3 regions of the Streptomyces sp. CG4 genome follow, and region 3 is predicted to be linked to each of the others. Evidence: riboswitches for the same ligand, from Rfam matches in the RefSeq annotation. Region 3 holds a riboswitch; each other region holds the start of a gene.
What was found. A riboswitch is a leader RNA that binds a small molecule or an ion and turns the genes downstream of it on or off. The one in region 3 is predicted to bind cobalamin.

Region 1: linked by a shared signal. The riboswitch ahead of metE (5-methyltetrahydropteroyltriglutamate--homocysteine S-methyltransferase) and the one ahead of AB5L52_RS25380 (HoxN/HupN/NixA family nickel/cobalt transporter) in region 3 are both predicted to bind cobalamin.
Region 2: linked by a shared signal. The riboswitch ahead of AB5L52_RS15360 (ribonucleoside-diphosphate reductase subunit alpha) and the one ahead of AB5L52_RS25380 (HoxN/HupN/NixA family nickel/cobalt transporter) in region 3 are both predicted to bind cobalamin.

The regions. Positions count from the first base shown of each region.
Region 1 is NZ_CP163525.1:9,148,163-9,158,147, forward strand. Features, by position in the region: gene AB5L52_RS42180 (hypothetical protein) at 1-1,059, opposite strand, end outside; gene AB5L52_RS42185 (dienelactone hydrolase family protein) at 1,524-2,291, shown strand; partial or broken gene AB5L52_RS42190 (FCD domain-containing protein) at 2,459-3,244, shown strand; gene metE (5-methyltetrahydropteroyltriglutamate--homocysteine S-methyltransferase) at 3,144-5,453, opposite strand; cobalamin riboswitch at 5,607-5,830, opposite strand; gene AB5L52_RS42200 (acyl-CoA dehydrogenase family protein) at 6,047-7,237, shown strand; gene AB5L52_RS42205 (dihydrofolate reductase family protein) at 7,389-7,565, opposite strand; gene AB5L52_RS42210 (OmpA family protein) at 7,859-9,310, opposite strand; gene AB5L52_RS42215 (MBL fold metallo-hydrolase) at 9,670-9,985, shown strand, end outside.
Region 2 is NZ_CP163525.1:3,405,872-3,415,856, reverse strand. Features, by position in the region: gene cyc1 (epi-isozizaene synthase) at 1-1,015, shown strand, start outside; gene AB5L52_RS15370 (cytochrome P450) at 1,012-2,382, shown strand; gene AB5L52_RS15365 (ribonucleotide-diphosphate reductase subunit beta) at 2,463-3,485, opposite strand; gene AB5L52_RS15360 (ribonucleoside-diphosphate reductase subunit alpha) at 3,485-5,869, opposite strand; cobalamin riboswitch at 5,992-6,159, opposite strand; gene AB5L52_RS15355 (GNAT family N-acetyltransferase) at 6,141-6,695, opposite strand; gene mctP (monocarboxylate uptake permease MctP) at 6,781-8,400, opposite strand; gene AB5L52_RS15345 (DUF3311 domain-containing protein) at 8,397-8,660, opposite strand; gene AB5L52_RS15340 (GntR family transcriptional regulator) at 8,802-9,566, opposite strand.
Region 3 is NZ_CP163525.1:5,554,465-5,564,449, reverse strand. Features, by position in the region: gene AB5L52_RS25415 (hypothetical protein) at 366-698, shown strand; gene AB5L52_RS25410 (hypothetical protein) at 806-2,065, opposite strand; gene AB5L52_RS25405 (alpha/beta fold hydrolase) at 2,072-2,884, opposite strand; gene AB5L52_RS25400 (hypothetical protein) at 3,103-3,636, shown strand; gene AB5L52_RS25395 (peptide deformylase) at 4,061-4,429, shown strand; gene AB5L52_RS25390 (peptide deformylase) at 4,438-4,623, shown strand; gene AB5L52_RS25385 (ArsR/SmtB family transcription factor) at 4,795-5,175, opposite strand; cobalamin riboswitch at 5,264-5,453, shown strand; gene AB5L52_RS25380 (HoxN/HupN/NixA family nickel/cobalt transporter) at 5,480-6,589, shown strand; gene AB5L52_RS25375 (L-tyrosine/L-tryptophan isonitrile synthase family protein) at 6,624-7,562, opposite strand; gene AB5L52_RS25370 (cytochrome P450) at 7,703-8,953, opposite strand; gene asnB (asparagine synthase (glutamine-hydrolyzing)) at 8,966-9,985, opposite strand, start outside.

The DNA of each region.
Region 1 (9,985 bases), 3.6 Mb from region 3:
GCGGGCCGGGGGGATGAGCAGAGGGAACGCCGGCAGGAGGAAGCGCGGCTTGCACGAGAAGGGGCCGGACACCGCGACCACGAGCAACAGCAGCACGCCCGCGAAGACGAGCAGCGGCAGCGGGGCGCGGTCCAGATACAGCCGGCAGAACGACACGATGCCCGCCACGACGACGAACACGGCCACCGGATAGGTCACCCAACTGCCCCGCAACGGCATCGACTCCAGAAACCGCAGGGGCCCGGCCGAGAGATCCAGGTGTGAGTTCCAGGCACTCTGCACCTGCAGATAGCCGTGAACAAGATCGCCGGTCCGCCCGCCCACCCACAGCACATAGCCGGCCCAGCCCAGCGGACCGAGGACCGCGCCGGCCAGGAGGCCCGGGGAGGCGCGTCCCCGCTGCCGTACGACCTCGTGCACGGCCGTGACGGCGACGGCCACGGCGGCCGCGATGCCGTTCGGCCGTGCGAGGCCGGCCAGCAGCGCCAGCGAGCCCGCGGCCGGCCAGCGGCGGCGCAGCACGGCGTACAGGGACCAGGCGGCACACGCCGTGAACAGCGGCTCGGTGTAGGCCAGGCCGAGGACGACCGATTGCGGCAGTACGGCCCACAGGGCGACGAGAGCGGTGGCGACCCGCCGGCCGTAGAGGTGATGGCCGATCGCGTAGATGCCCCACGCGGCGAGCGCCGCGGAACCCCAGGCGATCAGCAGCCCGGCCCGCCCCGCGGTCACGGGCAGTAAGCCGCGCAGGGCCCGGATGAGCCCCGGATACAGCGGAAAGAACGCCCAGTCGGTCTGGACCGCGCCCGAGGCGGTGATGCGCAGCCGGGTGCCGTAGCCGTGCTCGGCGATGTGCAGGTACCAGACCGAGTCCCACCGGTGGGCGAGGCTCATCCCGAACGGGCGGCCGGCGACTGCGTCGACCAACACCAGGACAACCACCCCGGCAAGACGGACCGCCGCGAAGACGGCGAGCGCCCGGAGAACGCCGGGAGGACCCGCCAGCCGGCCGCGGCCGGTCTCACGAGGGTCGTCGGACCGCCGCAGCGCGGAGGACATGCTCACTCTCCGACCATGAGCGGCGAAGAACACGAGCGCAATCCGGAACACCCCCGGAGGGGAGCGACCCCGGCAGCGTGATGTGTCGCCGATCCGGCGGAGTCACCCGTTCGCGCTACCCCTGGCACGGAAGCAGTCCTGTCTTACTGAGCGTCGGCGACCGTCATCCGCCCACGGACAAGCCCTCCGGGATCCGGCCGGTCGATCTCGGCCGACCGGATGCCGCAATTCCATGCCATGCCACCACGCCGCCCGCAGAGAGAAAAAATCCGCAGAGAGAAAAAGAGGTGGGCTGGGCGACGCTCGCGCTGATAGTTTCCACTCGACCGTGACGCCACCCGAGGAGGTGAGACCCATGAACGCTGCAGCAGTGTGGGTGCTCCCCCTCGTCTCCACGGTCGGCGCATGACATAGGTGTCGCCGGGAGCCCCTCGACAACAAGGACTCCCGAAAGGCAACACATCATGCGTACTGTGCATTTCACTGCCGAGACATCGGCCGACGGTGTCATCGAACGCGACTTCACTGTCGGCGAGATCCCCGGCGTACTCTGGTCGCCCGCATCCGGCCCCGAACGCGCCCCCCTGGTGCTCATGGGCCACGGTGGCGGCACACATAAGAAGTGGCCTGCGATGGCGGGCCGGGCACACCGCCTCGTGACCGGGGGCGGTTTCCACGTCGCTGTCATCGACGCCCCCGCCCACGGCAGCCGGCCGCGCACGGCGTACGACGAGCAGGAGATCGCCGAGCTGTACCGGGCGAGGGCGGCGGGCGAGCCGGAGGGCCCGGTCGTCGTCCGCTACAACGCTCAACTGGCGGAGCGCGCCGTGCCGGAGTGGCGGCGGACCCTGGACGCCCTCCAGGAGCTGCCGGAGATCGGCGCGGACGGGCCGGTCGGCTACTACGGCCTGAACATGGGCACCGCGATCGGCGTGCCGTTGGCGGCGGTCGAGCCCAGGATCAGCGCCGCGGTCTTCGGCCTCCACTGGCCCGATGCCCTGGCCGAGACGGCGCAGCGGATCACCATCCCGATCGCGTTCATGCTCCAGTGGGACGACGAGCACATCCCGCGCGACTCCGGTCTGGCGCTGTTCGACGCCTTCGCCTCGAAGAAGAAGACGTTGCACGCCAACGCGGGCCGCCACAAGGAGCACCCCCGGTTCGAGGCGGACAGCGCGGTCCGATTCTTCGTCCGGCACCTCGGCCGGGACGTCACGTCACCGGTCGGCTGACGCGGCGCCTTCTCCGGCCAGAAGATACCGGCCCAGCTCTCGCCCGTCGGCGGGAGCCGGGCCCCTGCCCGCACGCGGTCAGTGAGCTGCCGCTCGATGTTCGCGGCCGGTAGGGGCGCTCGCGCCGCCGTCGACGCCCAGCGCGCCGCCACCGCCGCCGACGACGTACCGGCAGTGATCGCCGCCACCGGAGTTTCCACTTCGCCCTGCCAGACCGGTGCGACAACCAGTGGCTGCTGCGCTTCGTCACCCGGCTGTGGGAGGTCCTTGAGCCGCACCGCGCCCAGTCCTACGGACGTTCCGCGGCAGCCGGAGACTTCGCCCGCGCCGAGGCGATCCTCGCCCAGCACGACGCCATTGTCACCGCCTTCGAGCACGGCGAGCCCCCGCGCGTTCGCCAAATGCTCGCCGCACACCGCGAGTTCATCCGGACCGGCGGGGTCGCGGACCGGCACCAGCCGGCCGATGTCGGAGGGCCAACCGGGCCTGACCCGCGCGGCGAACTCCGCGAAGTCCGCCCGCAGATACAGCGGATCGGACGGCTTCAGCCGCACCTGCTGACGGTCGTCCACCCACCAGACCTCGAAATCGGCGACCGTACCCTCCGGCGGCCAGCGTTCCTCCTGTTCGGGCAGCAGCAGGACGTCGACGAAGCCTCCTACGGGCAGGCCGATGTCCACGAAGATCCCGATCGCGCCGGGTCGGGGCACCTTCACGACGGTGCCCCGGAAGACCTGCCCGAAGCGCAGAGTCTCCCGGATCCGCCCCCACTCCACAGCCGTGACCATGTGCCGCATCCTCCCAGCCCCGCTGCCACGGGGTGGCCCGGGCCGGATGTCCGCTGTGGGTCCGCTACAGCTCCGCTCGTACCGCGCGGGCGGCCGCGACCAGGTTCTCCAGGGAGGCGCGGGTCTCCGGCCACCCGCGGGTCTTCAGGCCGCAGTCGGGGTTGACCCACAGCCGTTCGGCGGGGATCGCCCGCAGGCCGGTGCGCAGGAGTCCGGCCGCCTCCTGCGTGCCGGGGACGCGGGGGGAGTGGATGTCGTAGACGCCGGGGCCGGCCTCGCGCGGGTAGCCGTGGGCGGCCAGTTCCCGGGCGACCTGCATATGGGAGCGAGCCGCCTCCAGGCTGATGACATCGGCGTCGAGGTCGTCGATGGCCTGGACGATGTCACCGAACTCGGCGTAGCACATGTGGGTGTGGATCTGGGTGTCCGGCCGAACGCCACCGGTGGTGAGCCGGAACGCCTCGGTGGCCCAGGCGAGATAGGCGGGGCGGTCGGCGGCGCGCAGCGGCAGGGTCTCGCGCAGCGCGGGCTCGTCGACCTGGATGACCGAAGTCCCCGCCTCCTCCAGGTCGTTCACCTCGTCGCGCAGGGCGAGGGCGACCTGCCGGGCGGTCTCGGCCAGGGGCTGGTCGTCCCGGACGAAGGACCAGGCGAGCATCGTGACGGGGCCGGTGAGCATGCCCTTGACGGGGCGGTCCGTGAGCGACTGGGCGTACCGCGTCCAGCGCACGGTCATCGGCGCCGGTCGCGCGATGTCACCGGCGAGGATCGGCGGGCGGACGTACCGGGTGCCGTAGGACTGGACCCAGCCGTGCTGGGTGGCGAGGTAACCGGTGAGCTGCTCCGCGAAGTACTGCACCATGTCGTTGCGTTCGGGCTCACCGTGGACCAGGACGTCCAGTCCGGTCTTCTCCTGGAAGGAGATCACCTCCCGGATCTCCGCCTCGATGCGCTCCTCGTAGCCGGTCGTGCCGATGCGGCCGGCGCGCAGGTCGGCGCGGGCGGTGCGCAGGTCGGCGGTCTGCGGGAACGAACCGATCGTGGTCGTGGGCAGCAGCGGCAGACCGAGCCGGGCCCGCTGCGCCGAGGCCCGTTCGGCGTACGGCTGGGAACGGCGGACGTCGGCCTCGGTGACGGAGGCCGCCCGGGACCGTACGGCCGCGTCGCGGGTGATGGGGGAGTGGGCGCGCGAGGCCAGGTCGGCCCGGTTCGCGGCCAGCTCCGCGGCGATCGTGTCGCTGCCCTGGGCGAGGCCCTTGGCGAGGGTGACGACCTCGGCGGTCTTCTGCCGGGCGAAGGCGAGCCAGCGCAGGATCTGCGGCTCGATGTCCCGTTCCAGGCCGGCGTCGAGCGGCACGTGCAACAGGGAGCAGGACGCCGACACGTCCACCCGGTCCGCGAGACCGAGCAGGGTGCCGAGCGTGGCGAGGGACTGCTTGAGATCGTTGACCCAGATGTTACGGCCGTTGACGACGCCGGCGACCAGGCGCTTGCCGGGCAGCCCGCCGACGGCGGCGAGCGCGTCCAGGTTGGCGGCGGCCGCCTCGGTGAAGTCCAGGGCCAGGCCCTCGACCGGGGCCTTCGCCAGCACGGGCAGGGCTTCGCCGAGCCGGTCGAAGTAGGAGGCGACCAGCAGCCGGGGCCGGTCGGTGAGGGCGCCGAGGTCGCGGTAGGCGCGGGCGGCGGCGTTCAGTTCGGCCGGGGTGCGGTCCTGTACGAGCGTGGGCTCGTCGAGCTGGACCCACTCGGCACCGGCCGCGCGCAGGTCGGCGAGGATCTCGCCGTACACCGGCAGCAGCCGGTCCAGCAGCGTGAGCGGTTCGAAGTCGGCCGGCACGCCCGGTGCGGGCTTGGCCAGCAGCAGATAGGTGACCGGCCCGACGAGGACGGGCCGGGCGCTCAGGCCCAGCGCGAGGGCCTCCGTCAGCTCCGCCACCTGCTTGGCCGAGTCGGCCGTGAACACCGTGTCCGGGCCCAACTCGGGTACCAGATAGTGGTAGTTGGTGTCGAACCACTTCGTCATCTCCAGCGGGGCGACGTCCTGGGTGCCGCGCGCCATGGCGAAGTACCCGGCGAGCGGATCCGCGGCGACCGCCTCCTGGTGGCGTGCGGGGATCGCGCCGAGCATGACGGTGGTGTCGAGTACATGGTCGTAGTACGAGAAGTCGCCGGTCGGCACCTCGTCGACGCCGGTGTCCGCCAACTGCCGCCAGGTGCTTCGGCGCAGTCCGGCGGCGGTGGCCCGGAGGGCGTCGGCGGTGACGCGGCCCTTCCAGTAGCCCTCGATCGCCTTCTTCAGTTCACGGTTTCGGCCCTGACGGGGGTAGCCGTACACGGTGGCCCGTGCTGCCGCGGCTGCGGACCTGCTGGTCACGGAGATCTCCTTCGCGAGATGAATCCCTGAGATCCCGGCGACGGGACGCGAGCGCGAAGGGGTGACGGACCGCACGGCAACGGCTCACGCCGTCCGTTCGGTTCGGTACGCCGACCCGCCCTCGAGGTCACCGGGATGTCCGCGCACGAGGTGTCCCGCACGCGGGCAGTTGGCAGGTCTTCGGACTCGCGGGCACGTCCTCCCCCAGGAGGACACCTACTGGCCGTCGCTTCCCAGGCCCGGTACCTCGGACCCAGTGCGTATGACGGCGGTCGTTCCCGCTCACCGCTGCGGGGCAGTCCCGGATTCCCACCGGGTTCCCTCTTACGACGCGTCCCGCCTGGCTGACGGGGCGAACCAGCTGCAGGGGACACCCTACGGGGCCACCCGCGGTGCGGTGGCACACGTCCGGCATTCGGAAGGTGAGGTGAGACACGCGGCCGTGGCGTGCCCCGCGCGTCCCCGCGGCCCGCCGGCGGGCCGCGGCGGCCTGAAGCCGGTCGGGTGATTGACGGGCCGCTCCCGGCTTGGGTGCGGCCCGTCGCGGGCTCGGCCGGAGAGACTGCGGCCATCCCAGTGGAGGTGGCGAATATATGCTCAGCGACAGCACAGCGGCGATCCTGGCCGAGAGGGCGAGCGTGGCGGAGGTCGTCGCCGCTGCTCCGCGCGTGGCGCAGATCGCGGCGCGGTGCAGCGAGGAGACGGAGGCCGCCCGGCGGCTTGCGCCCGAGGTGGTCGAGGCGGTGCGGGAGGCCGGGTTCGCCCGGCACTTCGTGCCCGCGGCCTTCGGCGGCACGCAAGGCGGCTTCGTGGACATGACCTCGGCGGTGATCCTGGTCGGCGAGGGCTGCGCCTCGGCGGCCTGGGCCGCCTCGCTGTCCGCCTACGCGGCTCGTTACGGGGCGTTCCTGCCCCCGGAGGGGCAGGCGGTGCTCTGGGCCGACGGGCCGGACGCCCTGATGGCGGGTGCGCTCATGCCGGCCGGCAAGGCGGAGCGCGTCTCCGGCGGCTGGCGGCTCAGCGGTGAGTGGAAGTACATCAGCGGGGTGCGCTTCGCCGACTGGGTCTTCGCCTGCTCCGCCGTACCCGGCAAGACGGGCCCCGACGGGCGGGGCGAGGTGCGGTTCTTCGCGGTGCCGCGGGCCGACATCACCGTGAAGGACACCTGGTTCACCCTGGGCATGCGCGGGACGGGCAGCGACACCATGGTCCTCGACGACGTGTTCGTGCCCGAGGAGCTGACCCTGTCCCGGTTCGACATCAACGCGGGGCGGGCCACGGCCTCCGAGGCCCGGTGCCACACGGTCCCCGTGCACGCCTTGAACGCCCTGCCGCTCGCCGTCCCCGTGGTGGGCGCCGCGCGGGGCACGGTCCGCGCCGCGGCCGAGCAGAACCTCCGCCGGACCGACCGGCGCGGCGCCCCGCTGCGCGAGAAGCCGCCGGTGCAGATCGACCTGGCCCGCTCGGCGGCCGAGGTGGACGCCGCCGAGCTCCTCGTCCAGCGGGCCGCGCGGGTCGCCGACGGCGTCGAGGAGACCAGGGACGGCGAGGCGGCGGTCCGCGGGCCCCGGGACTTCGCGCTGGCGGTCGAACTGTCCGTGTCGGCCGCCGAACGCCTCTTCCGTGGTACCGGCACGACGGGCCACTTCGAGTCCGACCCCGTCCAGCGGTTCTGGCGGGACGTCAACACCGCCGCGTCCCACGTGATCTTCTCCTTCGAGGCCGCCGGGGCGGCCTATGGCGCCTGGGCGCTGGGCGCCGAGAGCGCGGAGCCGAAGCGGTGACCTCGCCGACGAGGTAGGACGCCGCGCGGCGAGATCGCGGTAGAACACCGCGCGAGACCGCGGACGCCGTGGCGGTGGCGCTACGGCGTCCGCGGTTTCGCGGTCGCACAGCCCCCTGCATCCGGCGGGTACACGCATGCGTCCGGGATCGCTACACGAAGCGGTACTTCAGGTGGGTGGCGAGAGGTGTGTCGACCACCCTGACCCGCTTGAGGCTCCGCCCCCCGGCGCCCACTCCCTCGAAGAGCCGCTGCCCCGCGCCGAGGAGCGCCGGCACCACGTGCAGCTGCAGCTCGTCGATGAAGCCCTCCCCGAGGTACTGCCGCACCGTGCTCGCCCCGCCCGCGATGTCGACATTCCGGTCCCCGCCAGCTCGCCAGGCTGTGGATCCACTCGAAGAGCGGCTCGGCGCTGTCTCCTCCCGGGTTGTCGACGCGGACGCCGGTGCCGGCGACGTAGCCGTCGAGGGAGATGGCCATGTCCGCGGTCACGGTCACGATGGATGCTCCTGAAGTCCGTGGGGTGTCCTGCCTTCACCCTCACGTCGATCGGGAGCCCGCGCATTCGACAGACCCGTACGACATCCTTGAGAACCGGGTGACGAGCCGGGCCGCGGCGCGGTCAGGCGCGGTTGCCCGGTACGTACTCCTCGGGGCGGTCCGCCGGGTAGACCGCCGCCATCGGACGATCGCTGTGCGCCCGGGTCCTGACGGTGATGCGGTCGCGGGCGATGCCGAGCCCGACGAGTTGGGCCACCACGGCGTCGGCCCGCTTGCGCGCCAGGTTCCGCGGCGGGAGCGGACCACCGCGGGCGTGCCCTTCGATGACGATCGGTGCCGCCGACTGCCGCCACGCCGGGGCGACCCGGTCGAGCAGGGCGGCGCTGTTGGGCAGCAGGACGTCCGAGTGGTTCTCGAACAGTAGGTGCGGGACGGTCGTGGTGGCCACCGTCAGCGGATTGAGCGCGGTGATGCGGTTCTTGGCGTGAAAGCTGCGCTCGCCACCGGGCTCGTACATCTTGAAGTACCACATGTCGCCCATCGCGGACCTGGTCTCCCGCTCCAGCACCTCGCGGGCCGCCCGCATGGCCTGCGGCGGCGGCATGACCTGTCCGGGGTTGGCGCCCGCGTAGGCCTCGGCGGTCTGCCGTGCGGCCTCGCGCAGCAACTGCTCCATCAGTGTGTTGCGGTTGAAGTTCTCCAGGGTGATCTGGTCGCCGCCGTCGCTGCTCTCGGCCACCACGGCGGCGTAGTGGTAGACCCAGATGCGCTCGGCGGGCACTCGGTTGCGGGAGAAGTCGAAGTTCCCGGGGACGCCCGGGCGCGGCTCGGAACCGATGGTCTGCGTGGTGAGCGCCTCGCCGACCCGGGCCCGGGCGTGCTCGTTGAGGCCGATGGCGTACTCGTTGTCCTGGAGCTCCTGGTGGTACAGGCTCGTGCCGTAGGCCTCTCCGGGCGCCTGCTCCGGATCGGCGCTCTGCGTCGCCCCGGCCGCCTCGCGCGGATTCCTCGGCGGCCGGGCCGAGGTCAGCGCGCCGGCGAGCCGCGGGAGCCCGGTGACCCCCTTGGGGCCGATGCCCGAAGCGACGGCCTCGCCGCCGGGCCCGCGGAAGACCGCATGGCCCAGGGGCCCGCCGGTCAGCTTCTGGGCGACCTCCACGCACTCGTGCTGGACCAGGTGCATGAACCTCGTCAGGACGACGTCGTCCAGATCGTTCGCCAGCCGCGGCCGGACCACCACGAGCCGCTCCCCGTCGGCGTTGGGCAGTGAGTGGCCGCCCGGGGCCAGCCGGACGTAGCTGCCTGAGTCGGCCAGCGACCGGTTCGCGGCGGCCACGACGGCCGGAACGGCGTAGAACTCCTTGGCCCCGAACTCGGAATTCATGGCCAGCGAAGGGTCGTTGGACCAGGTCAGGGTGACCGGGGCCGTCGCCGGGCCGTGTCGTCCGACCGTGCCTTGGAAGCCGCCCTGGTCGAGGGTCACGGTGACCGCGGGTTCGTTCAGCGCGAAGGCCGGCAGCCGGTCGCCGGACGCCGCGTCGAACTGGGGCGTGGCCGGGGCGGAGTCGTCCACGTATCGCTGGATCCGATGGACGTAGGAGGTGGCCGCGCGATTGCCGGCGGTGCGCTGCGTTTCGGCGGCGCTGTCCGTCCGCCTGCTGTCGCGTGCATACCCCCCTCCCAGGCTGGCGTCGGGACCCGGCGGGGCAGTCCGCGGTGCACCCGGCAGTGCCCTCCGGGGACATCCGGACCCCTGCCGAGGCGACCCGCCGCCCCCTGACCTGAAACGCATGCCGTTCCCCAGGGCGGCCCGCTCAGAGCAGCGCCCCGCCGCAAGCACAAGATCCGGGCCCTCTTCCTTTATCCGAGGGGCGTGGATACCTCTGGAGACAGAGAAACCGGATGGCGGAAGAGACGCGGAATGGACGAGCCATGGGCGAGGAACGGTTCGAGGACGGCTGGTACGTGGACGAGCGATGCACCAACTGCGATGTCGCACGGCAGCTCGCGCCCGACCTGATCGGCGAGGCCGACGGCCGTTCGGTCGTCCTGCGCCAGCCACGCGACCGCGCCGAGGTACGGCTCCTGAACGCCGCCGCGCATGCCTGCCACACCCGCTCCATCCGTCCCCCGGGCGGACGGCTGGACACGGCACAGGACCCCTTCCCGCTGGCCCTCGACGACACCGTGTACCTGTGCGGACACAACTCCACGCACACCGCGGCCGCCAACTCCTACCTGTTACGTC
Region 2 (9,985 bases), 2.1 Mb from region 3:
GGTGATCGAGTCCGCCTTTCCCCGGCAACTGCATCCGTATTGGCCGCAGCTCCAGCAGAAGACACGACGCTGGCTGCTGGAAAAACGGTTCATGCCGGCGGACAAGGTGCATGAATATGCCGATGGACTTTGCTACACCGACCTGATGGCGGGCTACTACCTCGGCGCCCCCGAGGAGGTCCTGCAGGCCATCGCCGACTACAGCGCATGGTTCTTCGTCTGGGACGACCGCCACGACCGGGACAGGGTGCACGGCCGGGTCGGCGACTGGCGGCGGCTGCGGCACCGCCTGCACGCGGCCCTCGACGCACCCCGGCACCATCTGCACCACCCGGACCGCCTGGTCGCGGGGTTCGCGGACAGCGTGCTGCGGCTGTACGGCTTCCTGCCGCGCACCTGGAACCAGCGGTTCGCCCGGCACTTCCACACGGTGATCGAGGCCTACGACCGCGAGTTCCGCAACCGCACCACGGGCTACATACCCGGTGTCGAGGAATATCTGGCCCTGCGCCGGCACACCTTCGCGCACTGGATATGGACGGACCTGCTCGAACCGAGCGCGGGGCACGAACTCCCGGATGCCGTACGGAAAAACCCGGCTTACCGCCGGCCGGCGCTGCTCAGCCAGGAATTCGCCGCCTGGTACAACGATCTGTGCTCGCTGCCCAAAGAAATCGCGGGCGACGAGGTCCACAATCTAGGAATCAGTCTCATCACCCATGAGGGACTGAGTCTCGAAGAAGCGGTGGACGAATTGAGGCGGCGCGTCGAGGAATGCATCAGCGAATTCCTCGAAGCCGAGCAGGTCGCCCTGCGGTTCGCCGACCAACTCGCCGACGGCACGGTCCACGGAAAGGAATTGAGCGCGGCGGTGCGCGCCTGCGTCGGCAATATGCGCAACTGGTTCAGCTCCGTCTACTGGTTCCACCACGAGTCCGGCCGCTACATGGTCGACACCTGGGACGACCGGTCCACGCCCCCGTACGTCACGAACGAAGTGGCAGGAGAGAAATGACCGTCGAGTCTGCGCAGCCCCTGACCTCCGAGACCGCCGAACTGCGCGAACCGCCGCTGGCCGGCGGGGCCGTGCCGGGCCTCGGGCACGGCCTGAAGCTGGTCCGCGACCCGCTCGCCTTCATGTCCCGGCTCCGCGAGCACGGCGACGTCGTACGCCTCAAGCTCGGCCCCAAGACGGTGTACGCCGTGACCACCCCGGCGCTGACCGGAGCGCTCGCGCTCAGCCCCGACTTCAAGATCGACGGACCCCTGTGGGAGTCCCTGGAAGGGCTGCTCGGCAAGGAGGGCGTGGCCACCGCCAACGGGCCCCGGCACCGCCGCCAGCGCCGCACCATCCAGCCCGCGTTCCGGCTGGACGCCATCCCTGGCTACGGGCCGATCATGGAGGAGGAGGCGCATGCGCTGACCGAGCGCTGGCGGCCCGGCGAGACCATCGAGTGCACCTCCGAGTCCTTCCGGGTCGCCGTCCGCATCGCCGCCCGCTGCCTGCTGCGCGGCGACTACATGGACGAGCGCGCCGAGCGGCTCAGCATCGACCTCGCCGCCGTCTTCCGCGGTATGTACCAGCGCATGGTCATCCCGCTCGGGCCGCTGTACCGGCTGCCGTTCCCGGCGAACCGCGAATTCAACCGGGCGCTGGCCGATTTGCATCTACTGGTCGACGAGATCGTCGCCGAGCGGAGGGCATCTGGTCAAAAGCCGGACGATTTGCTGACGGCATTGCTGGAGGCAAAGGACGACAATGGCGACCCCATCGGGGAACAGGAGATCCACGACCAGGTCGTCGCGATACTCACCCCCGGCAGCGAAACAGTCGCGTCCACGATCATGTGGCTGCTGCAGGTGCTCGCGGAACACCCGGAACACGCGGAGAAGGTACGGACCGAGGTCGAATCGGTGACGGGTGGCCGGCCGGTCGGATTCGAGCACGTCCGCGCACTCCGGCACACCAACAATGTCGTCGTCGAGGCCATGCGGCTCCGGCCCGCCGTATGGATTTTGACCCGGCGCGCGGTGACCGACACCGAACTCGGCGGGTATCGCATTCCGGCCGGGGCGGACATCGTCTACAGCCCGTACGCGATCCAGCGCGACGCCCACTCGTACGACCGCCACCTCGACTTCGACCCCGACCGCTGGCTGCCGGAGCGGGTCAAGGACGTACCGAAGTACGCCATGAGTCCCTTCAGCGTCGGCAACCGCAAGTGCCCCAGCGACCACTTCTCGATGACCCAGCTCAGCCTGATCACCGCGGCGATCTCGGCGAAGTACCGCTTCGAGCAGGTCAGCGGGTCCAACGACACGACCCGGGTGGGCATCACGCTGCGCCCGCACGATCTGCGACTGCGGGCGCAGCCCTGGTAGGTGACCTGGTACCGGCGCGCGCTCAGACGGCCCGCGGGCCCGGAACGCGCGCCGGTAGGCGTGGGAGACCGGCTACCGGCTCAGAAGTCCTCGTCCAGGTCCACGGTGCCCTCGACCGCGACCTGGTACGCCGACGGGCGGCGCTCGAAGAAGTTCGTCAGCTCCTGAACACCCTGCAGCTCCATGAAGGAGAACGGGTTCTCCGAGCCGTACACCGGGGCGAAACCGAGGCGGCCGAGCCGCTGGTCGGCGACGCACTCCAGGTACTGCCGCATCGACTCGGTGTTCATCCCCGGCAGGCCGTCGCCGCACAGGTCGCGGGCGAACTGCAGCTCGGCCTCGACGGCCTCCTTCAGCATGTCGACGACCTGCTGCTGGAGCTCGTCGTCGAAGAGGTCCGGCTCCTCCTTGCGGACGGTGTCGACCACGTCGAAGGCGAAGGACATGTGCATCGTCTCGTCACGGAACACCCAGTTGGTGCCGGTGGCGAGACCGTGCAGCAGACCCCGGCTGCGGAACCAGTAGACGTACGCGAACGCGCCGTAGAAGAACAGGCCCTCGATGCACGCGGCGAAGCAGATCAGGTTGAGCAGGAAGCGCCGGCGGTCGGCCTTCGTCTCCAGCCGGTCGATCTGCTCCACCGAGTCGATCCACTTGAAGCAGAACTCGGCCTTCTCGCGGATGGAGGGGATGTTCTCGACGGCCGCGAAGGCCGCCGTCCGGTCCTCCGGGTCGGGCAGGTAGGTGTCCAGCAGCGTCAGATAGAACTGGACGTGCACGGCCTCCTCGAAGAGCTGACGGCTCAAGTAGAGCCGCGCCTCGGGGGAGTTGATGTGCTTGTACAGCGTCAGGACCAGGTTGTTCGCGACGATCGAGTCGCCGGTCGCGAAGAAGGCCACCAGCCGGCCGATCAGATGCTGCTCGGCCGGGGTCAGCTTCGCGAGGTCGGCGACGTCCGAGTGGAGGTCGACCTCCTCCACGGTCCAGGTGTTCTTGATCGCGTCCCGGTAGCGCTCGTAGAAGTCCGGGTAGCGCATGGGACGCAGCGTCAGCTCGAAGCCCGGGTCGAGGAGATTGGTGTTTCGGGTGGTGCTGGTGCTCATTACTGGCAGGCCTCGCAGGACTCGGGGTTCTCAAGGGAGCAGGCGACGGCGTCGGGGTCGGCGACCGCCTGCGCGGGGATGGGGGTCTGGGTCTGCGCCTGAGCCTGGGCGGCGCGGGCGATCCGGGTCGCCGGGCGGGAGCGCAGGTAGTACGTCGTCTTCAGGCCCGACTTCCAGGCGTACGCGTACATCGAGGAGAGCTTGCCGATGGTCGGCGTCTCCAGGAACAGGTTCAGGGACTGGGACTGGTCCAGGAACGGGGTGCGGGCGGCGGCCATGTCGATCAGGCCGCGCTGCGGGATCTCCCACGCGGTGCGGTACAGGGCCCGCACCTCCTCGGGGATCCAGACGAACTCCTGCACGGAGCCGCCCGAGTCGCGCAGCGCCTCGCGGGTGCGCGCGTCCCACACGCCGAGGTTCTTCAGGTCCTGCACCAGGTAGGAGTTGACCTGGAGGAACTCACCGGACAGGGTCTCGCGCTTGAACAGGTTCGACACCTGCGGCTCGATGCACTCGTACACGCCCGCGATGGAGGCGATGGTGGCCGTCGGGGCGATGGCGAGGAGCAGCGAGTTGCGCAGGCCCGTCTCGGCGACACGCCGGCGCAGCGCCTCCCAGCGCTCGGGCCAGGTCAGTTCGACGCCGTAGTGGTCGGGGTGCAGCACGCCCTGGGCCGTACGGGTCTTCTCCCAGGCCGGCAGCGGGCCGCTGCGCTCGGCGAGGTCGGTGGAGGCCTCGTACGCGGCGAGCATGATGCGCTCGGCGATCCGCGTGGACAGGGCCTTGGCCTCCGGCGAGTCGAAGGGCAGGCGCAACTTGAAGAAGACGTCCTGCAGCCCCATCGCGCCGAGGCCGACGGGGCGCCACTTGGCGTTCGACCGGCCCGCCTGCTCGGTCGGATAGAAGTTGATGTCCACCACGCGGTCGAGGAAGGTGACGGCGGTGCGGACGGTCTCGTCCAGCCGCTCCCAGTCGAGGCCGCCGGTCACTGTGTCGACAAAGGCACCCAGGTTGACGGAGCCCAGGTTGCAGACCGCCGTCTCGCCGTCGTCCGTGACCTCCAGGATCTCCGTGCAGAGGTTGGAGGAGTGGACCACATGCCCCGGCAAGGCCGTCTGGTTGGCGGTGCGGTTGGCGGCGTCCTTGAAGGTCATCCAGCCGTTGCCGGTCTGCGCGAGGGTGCGCATCATCCGGCCGTACAGCTCACGGGCCGGCAGGGTCTTCTTCGCCAGACCTGCCGCCTCGGCCTTGCGGTAGGCGGCGTCGAACTCCTCGCCCCACAGGTCCACCAGCTCCGGCACGTCGGCGGGGGAGAACAGCGACCACTGCGCGTCGGCGTTCACCCGGCGCATGAACTCGTCCGGGATCCAGTGCGCGAGGTTCAGGTTGTGCGTACGGCGGGCGTCCTCACCGGTGTTGTCCCGCAGCTCCAGGAACTCCTCGATGTCGGAGTGCCAGGTCTCCAGGTAGACGGCCGCGGCGCCCTTGCGCCGGCCGCCCTGGTTCACCGCGGCCACCGAGGCGTCCAGGGTCTTCAGGAACGGGACGATGCCGTTGGAGTGCCCGTTGGTGCCGCGGATCAGCGAACCGCGGCTGCGGATCCGGGAGTACGACAGTCCGATGCCGCCGGCGTGTTTCGAGAGCCGGGCCACCTGGTGGTAGCGGTCGTAGATGGAGTCCAGCTCGTCCAGCGGGGAGTCGAGGAGGTAGCAGGACGACATCTGGGGGTGCCGCGTGCCGGAGTTGAAGAGCGTGGGGGAGGACGGGAGGTAGTCGAGGCGGCTCATGAGCCCGTAGAGCGCGGCGACTTCGTCCACGGAGCGAGGGGTGTCGTCCTCGGCCAGGCCGCTCGCCACCCGCAGCATGAAGTGCTGGGGCGTCTCGATGACCTTGCGGGTGAGGGGGTGCCGCAGCAGATAGCGGCTGTGCAGCGTGCGCAGGCCGAAGTAGCCGAAGCGGTCGTCGGCCGCCCGGTCGACCAGGGCGTCGAGGCGGGCCGCGTGGAGCCGCGTGAACTCCGCGGTGCGGTCGGCGATCAGGCCCTCGCGGTGGCCGACGGCGACGGACTCGGTGAAGGACGTCACGCCCTGCGAGGCGGCCTCGGCGCGGATGGAGAGGGTCAGCAGCCGGGCGGCCAGCTTCGAGTAGGCGGGGTCCTCGGAGATGAGCCCGGCGGCGGCCTCGGTGGCCAGTTCGCGCAACTCCGCCTCGTCGGCACGGGCGGACCGGCCGCGCAGCGCGGCGGCGGCGACCCGGCCGGGGTCGGCGTCGGGGAGGTCGGAGGTCAGCTCGGTCAGGGTCCGCAGCAGCGCGGTACCGGGACCGTCGGTCTTCAGCTCGCTGACTTCGCCGACTGAAGCCGGATCTGCTGGCGCGATGGTCACGTGGGGCTCTCCCTCGCTCGGCACGGGGGCCTGCGGAGGACAGGGGGCAGCCACGAGCGCGCACGCGTCGCGTCCACCGGCCCATTCCACGAGGCCCGGACGTCTCAGGGCACCCGGACCGGACGGTCGGGTGCGCTGTCGACAGGTCCTCGGACTGACTCCTGTGCGATGCGCTCCGCCTCGGGGGCGGACATGCACAAGTACACCGTTGCGGGACAGTTCCGGATTCGCACCGGATTCCCCTGTGGCGACAGCGAGGACGAGCATACATCTAGTGCCGGGCTGTCGTGGCACCACCAGATGTTGTGTCGCGACGGTCTCGGAGCGTCAACTCGTAGGTGAGCAGAGTGATGTCGTCCAGGTGCGGCACGGGATTCCAGTCCCGCTCGGGTGTACGGACGAAGCCGAGGCGTTCGTAGAGCCGGTGGGCGGCGTGCATACGGCGAGAGCTCGACAGGACGACGGCGGTACAGCCCTCCGTGCGCCGGGCGCGGTCGAGACAGGCACGGACGAGGGCTTCGCCGATGCCCCGGCCCCGGGCGTCGGGTGCGACCGCGAGCGCCCTGATCTCGGCCTCGCCCGGACCGGCGATATCGGCGACGGGGCCGCCCGACGGGACGAAGGTCACGCCGCCGACGAGCCGTTCGCCCGCCATGGCAACGAGGACCTCGGCCGCGGCCGCGCGAGCGGCCACGTCCTTGAGGGCGGGCAGATACGGGTCGGTCCCGCCGTAGTCGAGGAGGCCGTCGTCGAGGTAGGCATGCGCTGTGATCTCGCCGAGTTCCGCGTGTTCGGTGGGTTCGGCGGGGCGGATGAGGATGTCCATGGTGTGAGTGTGCAAGTGAGCGGGCCGCCGTAGCACTTGCTTTCGGCGGCCCGCTGCGGGTTGCTCGCGCAGTTCCCCGCGCCTCTCAGGGGGTTGCGGTGGGCGTCAGTTCCTTCTGGACGCCCGGTTCTCCCGCGTCCGCCGTGTAGTCCTCCGGCTTGGTCTCGTCGATGCCCTCAGGAGCCTTCACGGCCTTCAGGATCAGGGTCAGGACAACGGTGACGACGACGTTGAGGACGAACGCCGTCAGGCCGATGTAGCCGATCTCCCCGATGCCGGGGATCTCCTTGGCCGAGCCGCCGAAGTGCTTCTGGGTCGGGGAGGCGACGCCGTACGCGGCGACCGTGCCGTACGCCATGCCGACCGCCCAGCCGGCGAGCAGCGCCCAGCGGTGGAACCAGCGGGTGAACAGGCCGCCGACCAGGGCCGGGAAGGTCTGCAGGATCCAGATGCCGCCCAGCAGCTGGAAGTTGATCGCGACCGTCTTGTCCATGGTGAGGACGAAGACCAGCGCGCCGACCTTCACCAGCAGCGACACGGACTTGGAGACCTGGGCCTCCTGCTTCGGGGTGGCGTCCGGCTTGATGAAGTCCTTGTAGATGTTGCGGGTGAAGAGGTTCGCCGCCGCGATCGACATGATGGCGGCGGGTACGAGCGCGCCGATGCCGATCGCCGCGAAGGCGACCCCCGCGAACCAGCTCGGGAACATGTCCTCGAACAGCTGCGGGATCGCCAACTGGCCGTTCTTGACCTTCACTCCGGCCGCGATCGCCATGAAGCCCAGCAGGGCCAGCAGGCCGAGCATCAGGGAGTACAGCGGCAGGATCGTGGTGTTGCGGCGGATCACGTCACGGCTCTTGGAGGACAGGGTCGCGGTGATCGAGTGCGGGTACATGAAGAGCGCGAGCGCGGAGCCCAGCGCCAGCGTCGCGTACGTCCACTGGCCCGCCTCCGGTGGCGCGAGCGCACCGCGCGGCTTGCCCGTCACCGGGTTGACCTGGCTCAAGGCGTGACCCGCCTTGGCGAAGATCTCGTCGAAGCCGCCCAGCTTGATCGGGATGTAGATGATCGCCACCGCGATGACGAGGTAGATCAGCCCGTCCTTCACGAACGCGATCAGGGCGGGCGCGCGCAGCCCGGAGGAGTAGGTGTACGCCGCCAGCACGCCGAAGGCGATGAGCAGCGGCAGGTCTCGTACGAACCAGTTGCTGCTGCTGTCCCCGCCGACGCCCATCACGTCCAGCACCGCCTGGATGCCGACGAGCTGGAGCGCGATGTACGGCATCGTCGCCAGGATGCCGGTCAGCGCCACCGCCAGCGACAGGCCCCTGGAGCCGAACCGGCCGCGCACGAAGTCCGAGGTCGTCACATAGCCGTGCTTGTGGGACACCGACCACAGGCGAGGCAGGAAGGTGAAGATCAGCGGGTAGACCAGGATCGTGTACGGCACCGCGAAGAAGCCGGACGCGCCCGCCGCGTAGATCGCCGCCGGTACGGCGACGAAGGTGTACGCCGTGTACAGGTCGCCGCCGAGCAGGAACCAGGTGATCCAGGTGCCGAACGACCGTCCGCCCAGGCCCCATTCGTCCAGCGAGTGCTCGTTCTCGGCCCGGCGCCAGCGTGCGGCGAGGAAGCCCATGACCGTGACGGCCAGGAAGAAGAAGATGAAGACGCCGAGCGCGACGCCGTTGACGCCGTTCTTCACTTGTCCGCACCGCCCTTCTGGGCCGCACGGCCGCGCTGGTCACGCTGCCACAGCTTGTAGGCGGTCACGGTGAGCGCGGTGGAGATCAGCACCCAGAGCATCTGGTACCAGTAGAAGAACGGGATCCCGATGAACGCGGGGTCCGTCTTGGCGTAGGAGCCGACCCAGAGCAGCGCCACGAAGGGCGCGCCGAGACACAGGGCGATGATCACCCTGACCGGTGTGACGATCGGTGGTCTCACTTCAGGCGTATCGGACATGCCACGGCTCTCCGTCCCCTCGCTGATCACCTGTGTAATGCGCAGGCAATCTAGGTGACGGTGTCGTGGCAGTGGAAGACCTCGTCCGCATATCGGTATATCGATTCAGCGAACGTCCACGGGCCGCGCTCGTGCCGGGACTTACTCGGCGGGCCGCTTCAGTCGCGCCACGAACTTGTAGCGGTCCCCCCGGTACACGGACCGCACCCACTCCACCGGCTTGCCCTCGCGGTCCAGGGAGTGCCGGGAGAGCATCAGCATCGGCAGGCCCACGTCGGTGCCGAGCAGGCCCGCCTCGCGCGGGGTGGCCAGCGAGGTCTCGATGGTCTCCTCGGCCTCGGCGAGGTGGACGTCGTAGACCTCGGCGAGGGCGGTGTAGAGGGACGTGTACTTCACCAGGGAGCGGCGCAGGGCAGGGAAGCGCTTGGCGCTCAGATGCGTGGTCTCGATCGCCATCGGCTCGCCGTTGGCCATGCGCAGCCGCTCGATGCGCAGCACGCGTCCGCCGGCGCTGATGTCGAGCAGCCCGGCGAGCCGGTCGTCGGCCGTGATGTACCCGATGTCCAGCAGCTGCGAGGTCGGCTCCAGACCCTGGGCGCGCATGTCCTCGGTGTAGGACGTGAGCTGGAGCGCCTGGGAGACCTTGGGCTTGGCGACGAACGTGCCCTTGCCCTGGATGCGCTCGAGCCGGCCCTCCACGACCAGCTCCTGCAGGGCCTGGCGGACGGTGGTGCGGGAGGTGTCGAACTCGGCGGCCAGCGTGCGCTCGGGCGGGACCGGCGTGCCCGGAGCCTGCGTCTCCGTCATGTCGAGCAGGTGCTTCTTCAGGCGGTAGTACTTGGGCACGCGCGCCGTACGGACGGTCGTCCCGGCCTCGTTCTCCGCACTGCTGACGTCGGTGCTCATGCTCTGCCTTCCCGGCTCCGAATGCCGAAAGCGACCGACCTGCTATCGGCCACGGCTCACATCGTGGCACGGCTTCGCGGGTCAGGAGTCCCCCGCACGCTCCGTGATCCCCTCTATATACCGTCGCACCCGCCCTTGGTCTAGTCCATCAGGCACCCAGGAAGCACGCCCAGGCAGCCGCGGAGGCCCCGCCACGCCCCCTGCCGAGCCCCGCCGGCTCCCGGCCGGCCCCTGTGTCGAGCCCGCCTCGAACCATGGCCGGCGCCCGGCCGATCCCGCCTGGATCCGTAGCCGTCCCCTTCAGCCGTCCCCTTCCTGACCGCTGCCGGCTTCCGCTGCCAGACCCGTGCCCCGGCTGGGTCCCCGGCCGACCCTGCTGGATCTGCTGCCGAGCCCCTGTTGATCTCAGCGGGCTCCGC
Region 3 (9,985 bases):
CGCACAAACTCCACTTCGGGCCGAAGGTCGAGCCGCGCTAGACGGAGCGAACGCACTGGTCAGCAGCCTCCTCTGCGTGAGCGATGCGTGAGCGGATGGTCCGGCACAGGGTGTCATGAGCGGGATCGGTCACGATGCCGCGTGGCGCTGATCAGGTAGAACAGCACCGCGCGGCATCGTCGAACACTCCCCGGCAAGGATTCGATCCCACTCCTAAAGCGGGTGTCGCAGGTTCGAATCCTGCCGGGGGCACAGAGAAACACCAGGTCAGGGCCCCTTCCGTCCAGCGGACGGGAGGGGCCCTGCGCTTGCAGCACACATATGGCACACATGCCGTGCGCGCGGATGGTGGGGAGCTGTGCAGGATGCCCGTCAAGGGTGAGCTGGCCCGGCGCCGGTACGAGAACCTGGTCGAGCGTCTTGAGTCGCTGATGCGGGCCGCTCTGAAGCCGGAGTACGAGGGCCACTACGGGCAGCTGGTCCTGAGCGGCGACGATCTCGCAGAGATGGGTGAACTCAAGGACGTCCGGCGGGCCGCTCGGGCGGCGGGGCGCCGTCTCGGCTGGAAGACGACCACACACCCGACCGGCAGCCGGTTGTTCGTCCTCGACGAGCGAGAGCCGCCGCAGGAGATCAGGCAGCTCGCCGCGGATGCTGCTGCCGAGGCCCTGGATCGGGCCCGGCGCGAAGCTCGCTGAGGGCAGGGCGAGCCGCTCTACGCGCCGCGTCGGAGAGGGAACGCGTCCGCGTTCCCTCTCTCGCCGGGGACCACCCGGGGATTGGTATGTGGATGCTGTCGCCCCGGTCACTGGGCCGTAAGGAGCGAGGCGATCACGGAGGGTGCGGGAGGACCGTCAAGGAGGTGGCGCAGTTCCGCCACTCCTGCGCGCCGCTGTTCTGGTGGGAGGAAGAGGTACTGCTCGATACGTTCGTTGAAGGTGCTGCGGAACCGCGCGTACAGGTCGTCGTTCTCCAGGATCTTGCCGGCGACGGCCACGAGGGCCTGGGTGCCGGAGTAGTCGTCCTCGGGCAATGCGTGGCCGGGCAGGACATCGGCGAACCGGGCCGCCAGGCGTCCGAAGAGAGTGTCCGCGAGGTTGCGGATGGTGAACGTGTGCGCGTAGTGCTGGTCGGGGAGTGCCAGAGGCAACTGGCCCAGGAGCGTGGTCTCGTGGAGCGCCGACAGGCCGGGAGCCAGCAGAGAGTGCGGTGTTCTCGCCACCTGCCGCAGCAGTTCGCGCTGAGGGACGAAGCGGCGGTCGACACGTCGTGCGGAGGTCTGGTGGCTGCCGGCACGGTGTCCGGCGTACGGGCCTCCGCAGACCAGGACGCGGGTGAACCGGGGCCAGTCGGTGAGCAGATCCGGGATCCAGCGGTCGATGAGCCGGAGGTAGTCGTTGTTGACCTCGAAGTCGAGGAGGAAGTTCTTGAAACCGCCGGTGTTGATCAGCAGGTCGTAGTCCGGTCCGCCGGCCGCCCGTTCACCTGCTGGCGCTTTCGCCAGGCCGTCCAGGTCGACCAGTGGGCCGGTCAGCAGCATCGTGCGGCCCGTGCCGGCGTCGGTGAACTCGGCCATGCGCCGGGAAACGCCGGGGAAGTTCTGGACCACGCTGTGGTCGGCCAGCAGGTGGGCGGCGAGGACGCGTTCGTGCGGCGAGAGGCGGGACAGGTGACGGCTCGCCGCGGGGAAGGAGGTGCGGGGAACGGTCACGCACAGCTCGTGGATCCGTGTCAGGGGGGTGCGGTGCTGCCAGAAACTGAACAGGCAGTCCACCAGGACCACAGGCCGGCCTGCTACGACCGCGCGCAGGACGAGGTCGGCGTCCATGGCGGAGACGACGTGGTCGCTGTCGGCGAGCAGACGGTCCAGGAGTACGGATCCGTTCCCGGACGGTTCGCTGAGCTCGTGGACGGCATCGAAGGCGCTGGCGTTGCGGCGGGCGAACGCTGCCGCAACGCTGTCTCCCACGAATACTCGCTCGTGTCCGCGGAGCAGCCGGGAGACGGCGACGAGCACGGAAGCCGGGCCGAAGCCGCAGTTCTGGGCTCCCATCAGGATGCGCACGGCGCGTCAGCAGGCCGCGGGCCGTGGTGCAGCCAGAATCCCCGCGAGTTGCCGCGCGAACGTGGCGGGGTGTTTGGCGTAGCCGACGTGCCCGCCGGGGAACTCGACCAGTTCCCGGCCGAGATGCTGTGCGAGGAAGGCCGCCGGCTGGTGCACGTCGTAGGTGCGCGACTCCCGGCCGCCGGCCATGACGATGCGGTCCGCCACGGCCGCCAGCGCGGTGAGGTCGGGCACGCAGCGGGAGGAGGGCAGCATCACGTGGGAGAGGAAGAACTCGCTGTTGTCGGCCGCTTCGCGGAGCTTCGGGGCGGGCCTGCCGCCGAAGAGGGCCCGGAACCCGTCCAAGGCCGCTGGGACGCCTTCCCGGCAAAACGTCGTGTACACCTCGTCGAAGAAGGCGGCGTGCCGTGCCGCGTCCGGCAACAGCCCCACGGCGGGAGGCTCGTGGACGACGGCCAGCCGGACCCGTTCCGGATCGCGGACCATGAGTTCCAGGGCGATGAGCCCGCCGGCGCAACTGCCGAACACCTGCAGAGTCTCACCGTTGCGGGCGAGGTGGTCGAGCAGCCGTGCGGCGTCGTCGGTCTGGATGTCGAGCCATGGTTCGGGCGGCGGCCCGTCCAGGCGGCTGCGGGAGATGCCGCGTGGGTCGTAGGTGACCACGCGGTGGCAAGCCGCGAGCTCGTCGGCCAGGTCGCGGAAGACCTCGGCGTCGGAGGCGCCACCCGGGATGAGCAGCAACAGCGGTCCGGTGCCGCGCACTTCGAAGTACAGCCGCGCCCCCGGCACTGCCAGCGTGGCGCTCTCCAGGGTGTGCAATCTCTCTCCAGCTCACTCCGGCCCAGGACCCTGCGGAAGGCGGTCAAGGGGCGGCACGAGACTATGCGCGAGACGATCGGTGCGGGTAGGCGCGCGCGAAGCGCGTCGTGCGCACTTCCCCGGTACGCGAACCCGTCGAATGCTCCCGTGCGCCGGTCTCCGGACTGTGCAAGCGGGGCACGGTGTGCCCCATGGTCCTCAATGTGAAGAGATCCTCCGTGACGGCGGGTGAGAAGTGGTCGCGTGCAATCGCTCTGGCGGCCACCGTGGTGTTCAGCGTGGCCGCGCCCGTGGTGCCGGCGTCCGCCCACCCCCAAGGCTCAGGGCTGCTGCAGTGTGAGGGAACCGAGTCCATCAGCTACTCCCCGGGACTCACCCTCCAGGCGCGACCCGTCCACGTCACGATCGACGGGCGCTTCGCCTCTTGTGCCGGGGGCAACGGCGCGGTGCGCAGCGGCAGCTATCACGAGGAGTTCACGCTCTCCACGGGCTGCAACAACCTGCTCGAAGGCTTCCGGGCCCGCCGGACCTATGTCTGGAACACGGGCGACTCCAGCACCGCCGACATCAGCGGCAGCAGCACGGCTGTGGCCGGCCAAGTGGTCACCCCAGTCACCGGCACCGTCACCCACGGCCCCTTCCACGGCCGAAAGCTGCTCCAGGTCATCCCGGTGCCCCAACCGAGCGCGCTGCATTGCCTAGCGGGCGGCGTGACTGGCGCGACCGGGGTGACGACGTTGACGATCCTGTAGGCCGGGCTGGATGGTTCGGCGCCTAGGAGGCTCCCCGGGGCAGCCCGGTCATGTGATTTCGGTGACTGAAACCATGACCGAGGCAACCGTGAGCGCCACCGTTTCCAGCGCCGATCACCGGCCCATCGGACAGACCCCCGGAGAAACCGCAGGGGCCGCGCCATCGTTCACACACGACGGCGCGGCCCCTGCGACTACGGCTCCCGACACGGATCAGGCACACATCACGCGGCATCTTCCTCCAGGGCAGCCACCTCCTCGGCGGCCCTGCGGGCCTTCTTCTCCGCCTTCTCCAGCTTGGCCTTCGCCGCCGGACTACGGCAATTCACATGGATCACCACCGCACCCGCCCTGCACGCTCGGTACCGTCTGGAATGGCGGTTCCGGGCGCGGCCCGAAGGCGAAGCAGATCAAGGGAGTTCAGGTGACTGACGTGCGGCCCAGCCAACGCATGCGAGACCTCGGCGTCGTCCAGCACGGGGCCGGCATCCTCGCCGAACCGGCCCGCGCCTTCGACCTGCCCGCCGAGCGCGACGAGGCCGAACGCATCGTGGACGAACTCTTCGCCGCCATCGAGCGCATCGGTCAGGTCCACCCCTTCGCCAAGGGCATGGGCATCGCCGCCCCGCAGATCGGCATCGCGCGCGCCGCCGCAGTCGTCATGCCGGCCGACGACGCCCCGGCCGTCATCCTGCTCAACCCCCGGATCACCAACCGTTCCGAGGAGACGGACGAGCAGTACGAGGGCTGCCTCAGCTTCTTCGCGTCCGCGGCCTCGTCCCCCGACCGCTGAAGATCACGGTGAACGCCACCACCCTGAGCGGTGATACCACGACCACCGTGTACGAACGCGGCCTCGCCCGCCTCATCCACCACGAAATCGACCACCTCGACGGCCTGCTGTACACCGCCCGCATGCGAACCGGCGTCGACCCGATCCCCGTGGAGGGCTACCGGCAGACCGGACGAGCCTGGGCATACGAGTAGGCCCTGAGAGCTTTCTGCGTGAGGAAGAGGCAGTTCAAGCACCACTCTCCTGACCAACAAGTTCTACTGCACCCGCGACCGCGGCCTCCTGACCGACGTCCGCAACGCTTTCCGTGGACTCGCCTTCGGCTGAGAGCCCCTCGCGCAGCACCACCTCGATCCAGTGCCCGGTCAGGGGATTGCGGGAACGTGCCCTCCAGGCTCGGATGCGCAGTGTCGCAGCAGCGCGGAAACCGGTCCGTCGACGAGTCGGTAGCGCACGATCCGGCCGTCCTTCTCGCCCTCGACGATGCCTGCCGTGCGCAGGAGGCGCAGGGCCTGGGAGACGGCGGTGTCCCGCATCCCGGTGGCGACGGCGAGGTCGGACACGGCGATGGGGCCGGCCTCGTGAAGGGCGAGCAGCAGGGACAGGCGTCGGGGATCGGAGAGCAGGGAGAAGCGGTCGGCCCAGGCGCGTACGTGCTCGGGCTCGCCGACGGCGGCGATGGCGTCGCAGACTCGATGGCCGTCGATGGTGCGCTGCCCGGCACGTTCCGCGGGGACGAGATGCATGGGGGCATCATCGCAGCCCACGTTTCACCCTCCATACCCCTCTATACCTGCTCAGATATGCAGCCTTGCAGCTGACACTGGCCGCCTTCTAGGCTGAGCAGGCCGTGGTGTTCGGGAAGACCGGTGACAGCCCCCAGGGGCTCAGTCCGGAGCGGCCCTCGCCACTGTGATCGGGGAGTTCCCGCCCCATGCATTGCCACTGGCCTCGCGGCCGGGAAGGCAGGGGCGGGCGCGGTGACCCGTCAGCCAGGAGACCGGCCACGGCAGCACGAAGCTGATCCACGAGGTGCTGGAGCGTGACCGTATGACCCTGTCCGAAGGCGTGCCCGAAACCGATGCCGCCCCTTCCTTCCGCTGGCGCCGCGAGGACACCGTCCGAACCGTCGGCCTGCTGGCCGTGATCGTCGCTCTGCACGTGGTCGCCTTCGGGATCCTCTTCCTGCTCGTGGTCCCGCACCACTACGAGGTCGGCACCAAGGCGTTCGGCGTGGGGCTGGGCATCACCGCCTACACCCTCGGCATGCGGCATGCCTTCGACGCGGACCACATCGCCGCGATCGACAACACCACCCGCAAGCTCATGGCCGACGGCAAGCGGCCCGTGTCGGTGGGCTTCTGGTTCGCGCTCGGGCACTCCAGCGTGGTGGTCGTCATGGCCGCGCTGGTCGCCGGGGGCGCCAAGCTCGCCGGCACCCTGATGAACGACAGCTCCCGAACCCATCAAGTCCTCGGCACCGTCGGCACCACGGTCTCCGGCAGCTTCCTGTACCTCATCGCCGCCCTCAACCTCGTCGCGCTGTTCGGCATCATGCGCGTCTTCAAGGCCATGCGCGCCGGACGTTACGACGAGGCGGAGCTGGAAGCGCACCTGGACTCGCGCGGCTTCATGAACCGCCTCCTGGGCCGGTTCACCAAGTCGATCCGCCGACCGGGGCAGATGTTCCCGCTCGGCTTCCTCTTCGGCATCGGCTTCGACACCTCGACCGAGGTTCTGCTCCTCGCCCTGGCCGGCAACGGCGCCGCCGCCGGCCTGCCCTGGTACGCGGTTCTGTGCCTGCCCCTCCTCTTCGCGGCGGGTATGAGCCTGTTCGACACCCTCGACGGCACCTTCATGAACTTCGCCTACCAATGGGCGTTCTCCAACCCGGTGCGCAAGGTGTTCTACAACCTCACGATCACCGGCCTGTCCATCGCGGTGGCCTTCTTCGTCGGCACGATCGAGCTGGTCGGCGTGCTGCACGACAAGCTGGGCCTGAGCGATGACGTATCCGGCTGGATCGCGGGCCTGGACCTGGACAACGTCGGCTACGTGATCGCCGGCCTGTTCGTGGTCGTCTGGGCCGTGGCCGTCGCCTACTGGCGTCTGGCCAAGGTCGAGGAGCGCTGGAGCACCCGCGCCGCGGACACCGGCTGACGGCACAGTGGCTGTCGCCGTGACCCCGGCCTGATCAGTTGTGCACGAAGTGGCTGGGCCTGCCGTCCTGTTGGATCAGATGGCCCAGCCGAGCCGCCGCCGCTCGGGGCATGAGCGTCCAGGTGCCGTCGGCGCGGTGGAGTGCGGCGGAGTGCCAGGGGGTGGTCCAGGCGTCGGGGGCATCGAGGAGGCGGATGCCGAATTTCGGGCCGCCGACGGGTTGCGGGTGGATCGAGAGGCGTACGGCGTGGGCGTGGTGTTCGGCGATCAGGTCGCCCCAGGCGCGGCTGCGCTGGATGACTCCGTAGGCGCGTTGCCGGCAGCTGCGCTGGAGGGCGGAGCGGGTGCCGGTCCAGTCGGCGGTGTCCTCGACGAGGAAGCGCGTGATGCCCCGGTAGAGGGCGAGGGTCTGGTCGTCGGTACGGGCCTCGGCACGCAGAGCGTCCAGGGCAGGGGCGTACCGGTCGTGGACTCGGGCGCGTTTCATGTCGTGCGGGAGGTCGCCGAGGATGTTGCGGAGGTCGAAGACGGACAGTCTGTCCAGGCCCAGTTGGGCTATCTGTATTCGAAGGTCGTCGGCGTACGCGTCGATGTGGTGGTCGGGGACGTGGATGAGGTCGCCGAAGACGTGGCCGTCGGAGCAGATGATCACGCGTGCCCCGGGCGGATAGATCCGCTCGATCTCGGTGCACAGGGTGTTCAGGAACGTCAGGGAGAGGCGTTCGCCCTGGTCGGGGAGGTGACCGAGGACCTTGGCGGGGTTGGGTGACTTGCAGGGGAAGCCGGGCAGGGTGAAGACGACCGGGGCGCCCTGGTGGACGAAGTCGGCGATGCGGCGCAGCTGATGGTGGAACGCTTCCGCTGGGGCGGGAACGGGAGCGCGATCGGTTGTGCGGTGATGCGGCAGGAGCAGGTTGAGGATCTCGGTGCCGATGCGGGTGGGGAGGGCATCTGACGGGATCGTCAGGGGCATGTCGTTCCTCCTGGAATACGAGGGCATGTCGACATGGCGCCGTGGCGGGAATGCACGCCAGGCGCCAGTGGTCAGCGGGTTTGGGTCAGCCGAGACCGGTCCGGCCGGTGTGGCCGGACACGGTCAGCGTTACGTCGGTGTCAGAGGCGTCGGTCGTAGCCGACGGGCAGGCTGTTGGTGCCGCGGCCGAGGACGGCGGGGATCCACTCGATGTCCTCGACTTTGATGGCGAGATGTAGGCCGGGCAGCCGGGTGAGCAGGGTGCCCAGGGCGATCTGGAGTTCGGCGCGGGCGAGGGCGGCGCCGGGGCAGAAGTGGATGCCGTGGCCGAAGGCGAGGTGGGGGTTGGGGCTGCGGTCGAAGTCGAGGGTGTCGGGGTCGGGGAAGCGGCGCGGGTCGCGGTTGGCGGCGCACAGGGAGACGATCACGGAGTCGCCGGCCGGTACCCGGGTGCCGTGCAGGTCGCTGTCCTTGTCGAAGAAGCGCCAGGTGGTGAGTTCGAAGGCGCTGTCGTAGCGGAGGAGTTCCTCCACCGCGCGGGGCAGTACGTCCGGTTCGTCACGCAGGCGGGCCAGCTGGTCCGGGTTACGGAAGAGCGCGATCAGAGCTGTGGTGATCTGGTTGGTGACCGGTTCCTGACCCGCGACGAGGAGCTGGAAGATCATCGAGTCCAGCTCTTCCTGGGACAGTTCACGGCGGTCGCGTGCCACGACGAGGCGGCTGAGCAGGTCGTCGTCCCAGTGTTCGCGCTTGTGGGCGACGACGTCGGCGATGTAGCTCTGCAGGCCGTGCAGACGCGCCTCATACAGCGGGCGTCCCGGGTCGGTGGGGCCGACCGGTTGGACGACCTTGCCCCAGTCGCGGTCGAAGCGGGCCGCCATTTCCTGCGGAAGACCGATGACTTCGGCGAGGACCTGGAAGGGGAAGTGAGCGGCGAAGCCGGTGACGAGGTCGGCGGGCCCGCTCTCGGGCAGGGCGTCGATCAGCGCATCCGCCAGCTCCTGGAAGCGGGGGCGCAGGCTCTCGATCCGACGTGGGGTGAAGGCGTCGGTGACGAAGCGGCGCATGCGCGTGTGCTTGGGCGGGTCCTGGTGGAGGAGGTGGACCTGGAGCTGGGAGTGCTGCGGCTCGGGCATGATCGAGGCGCGGGCGCGCCAGCGGTCGTTGCCGCGGTCGTGGTTCTTGCCCAGGCGCTCGTCGTTCAGCGCGGCGTGGGCGGCGTCGTAGCCGGTGACGAGCCAGGCTTGCACTCCGCTGGGGAAGAGGACGCGGTGGACCGGGCCGGCCTCGCGCATCTGCTCGTACAGGGGGTAGGGGTCGGCCTTGTAGGGGCAGCCCATCAGCGGGACCGGGTCGGGTACCGGCTTGGCCGCCGGCTCTTGGATGGTCATGAACGGGGCTCCTCAGAGGGCGAGTTCGGGCCGGTGGTGGTCCAGCCACAGGGCAAGGTCGACGACACGTTCGAGGCGCAGGCGGTGGCCCCACTCCAGCCGGTCGGGCGGGGTGTCCAGGCAGGGCTTGATCCGGGTCTCGTCGGCCAGCGCGCGGACCTGTTCGATGGCGAGCGCGTCGCGGGCCATGTCCTGCAAGCCGCGGTTGTAGTCGGGGTGGTGGGTGGCCGGGTAGTGGTTCTTGGGCCGGTACAGCACCGAGTCCGGGGCAAGGCCCGTGCCGACGGCGCGCAACAGGCTCTTCTCCCGGCCGTCGAAGCTCTTCAGCGCCCAGGGCGTGGAGAAGGCGTACTCGACGAGCCGGTGGTCGCAGTACGGGACACGCACCTCCAGCCCCTGTGCCATGCTGAGGCGGTCCTTGCGGTGCAGGAGCTGGCGCAGCCAGCGGGTGAGGGACAGGTGCTGCATCTCGCGTTGCCTGTGTTCGGCGGGGCTCTCGCCGTCCAGGTGGGGTACGGCGGCCAGCGCGCTGCGGTAGGTGTCGTTGCGGAACTCGCCGATGCACAGATCGAGTTCGGGATTGAGCGGCATCGCGGCCTCGTCGCCGGTGACCAGCAACCACGGGAAGGTCTGCGCAGCGAGCGCCTTGGGGTTGTGGAACCAGGGGTAACCGCCGAACACCTCGTCGGCCGCCTCGCCGGACAGGGCGACAGTGGAGTGCTGCCGTATCTCGCCGAACAGCAGGTACAGCGAGGTGTCCATGTCGCCCACGCCGATCGGCGAGTCGCGCGCCACGACGACCGCCTTGCGGTGCTCGGGGTCGAGCAGAGCACGCGGATCCAGGACGACGGTGCTGTGGTCGGTGCCGATGAAGGCGCCGGCCTCGGTGGCGTACGGGGTGTCGTGCCCGGTGCGCAGGACGTCGCCCGTGAACTGTTCGGCCTGGTCGCTGTAGTCGACGGCGTAGGAGCGGATCCTCGCCTCCGTCCCCTCCCGCAGTCGTAGTTCGTCGGCGAGCAGCGCGGTCAGGAC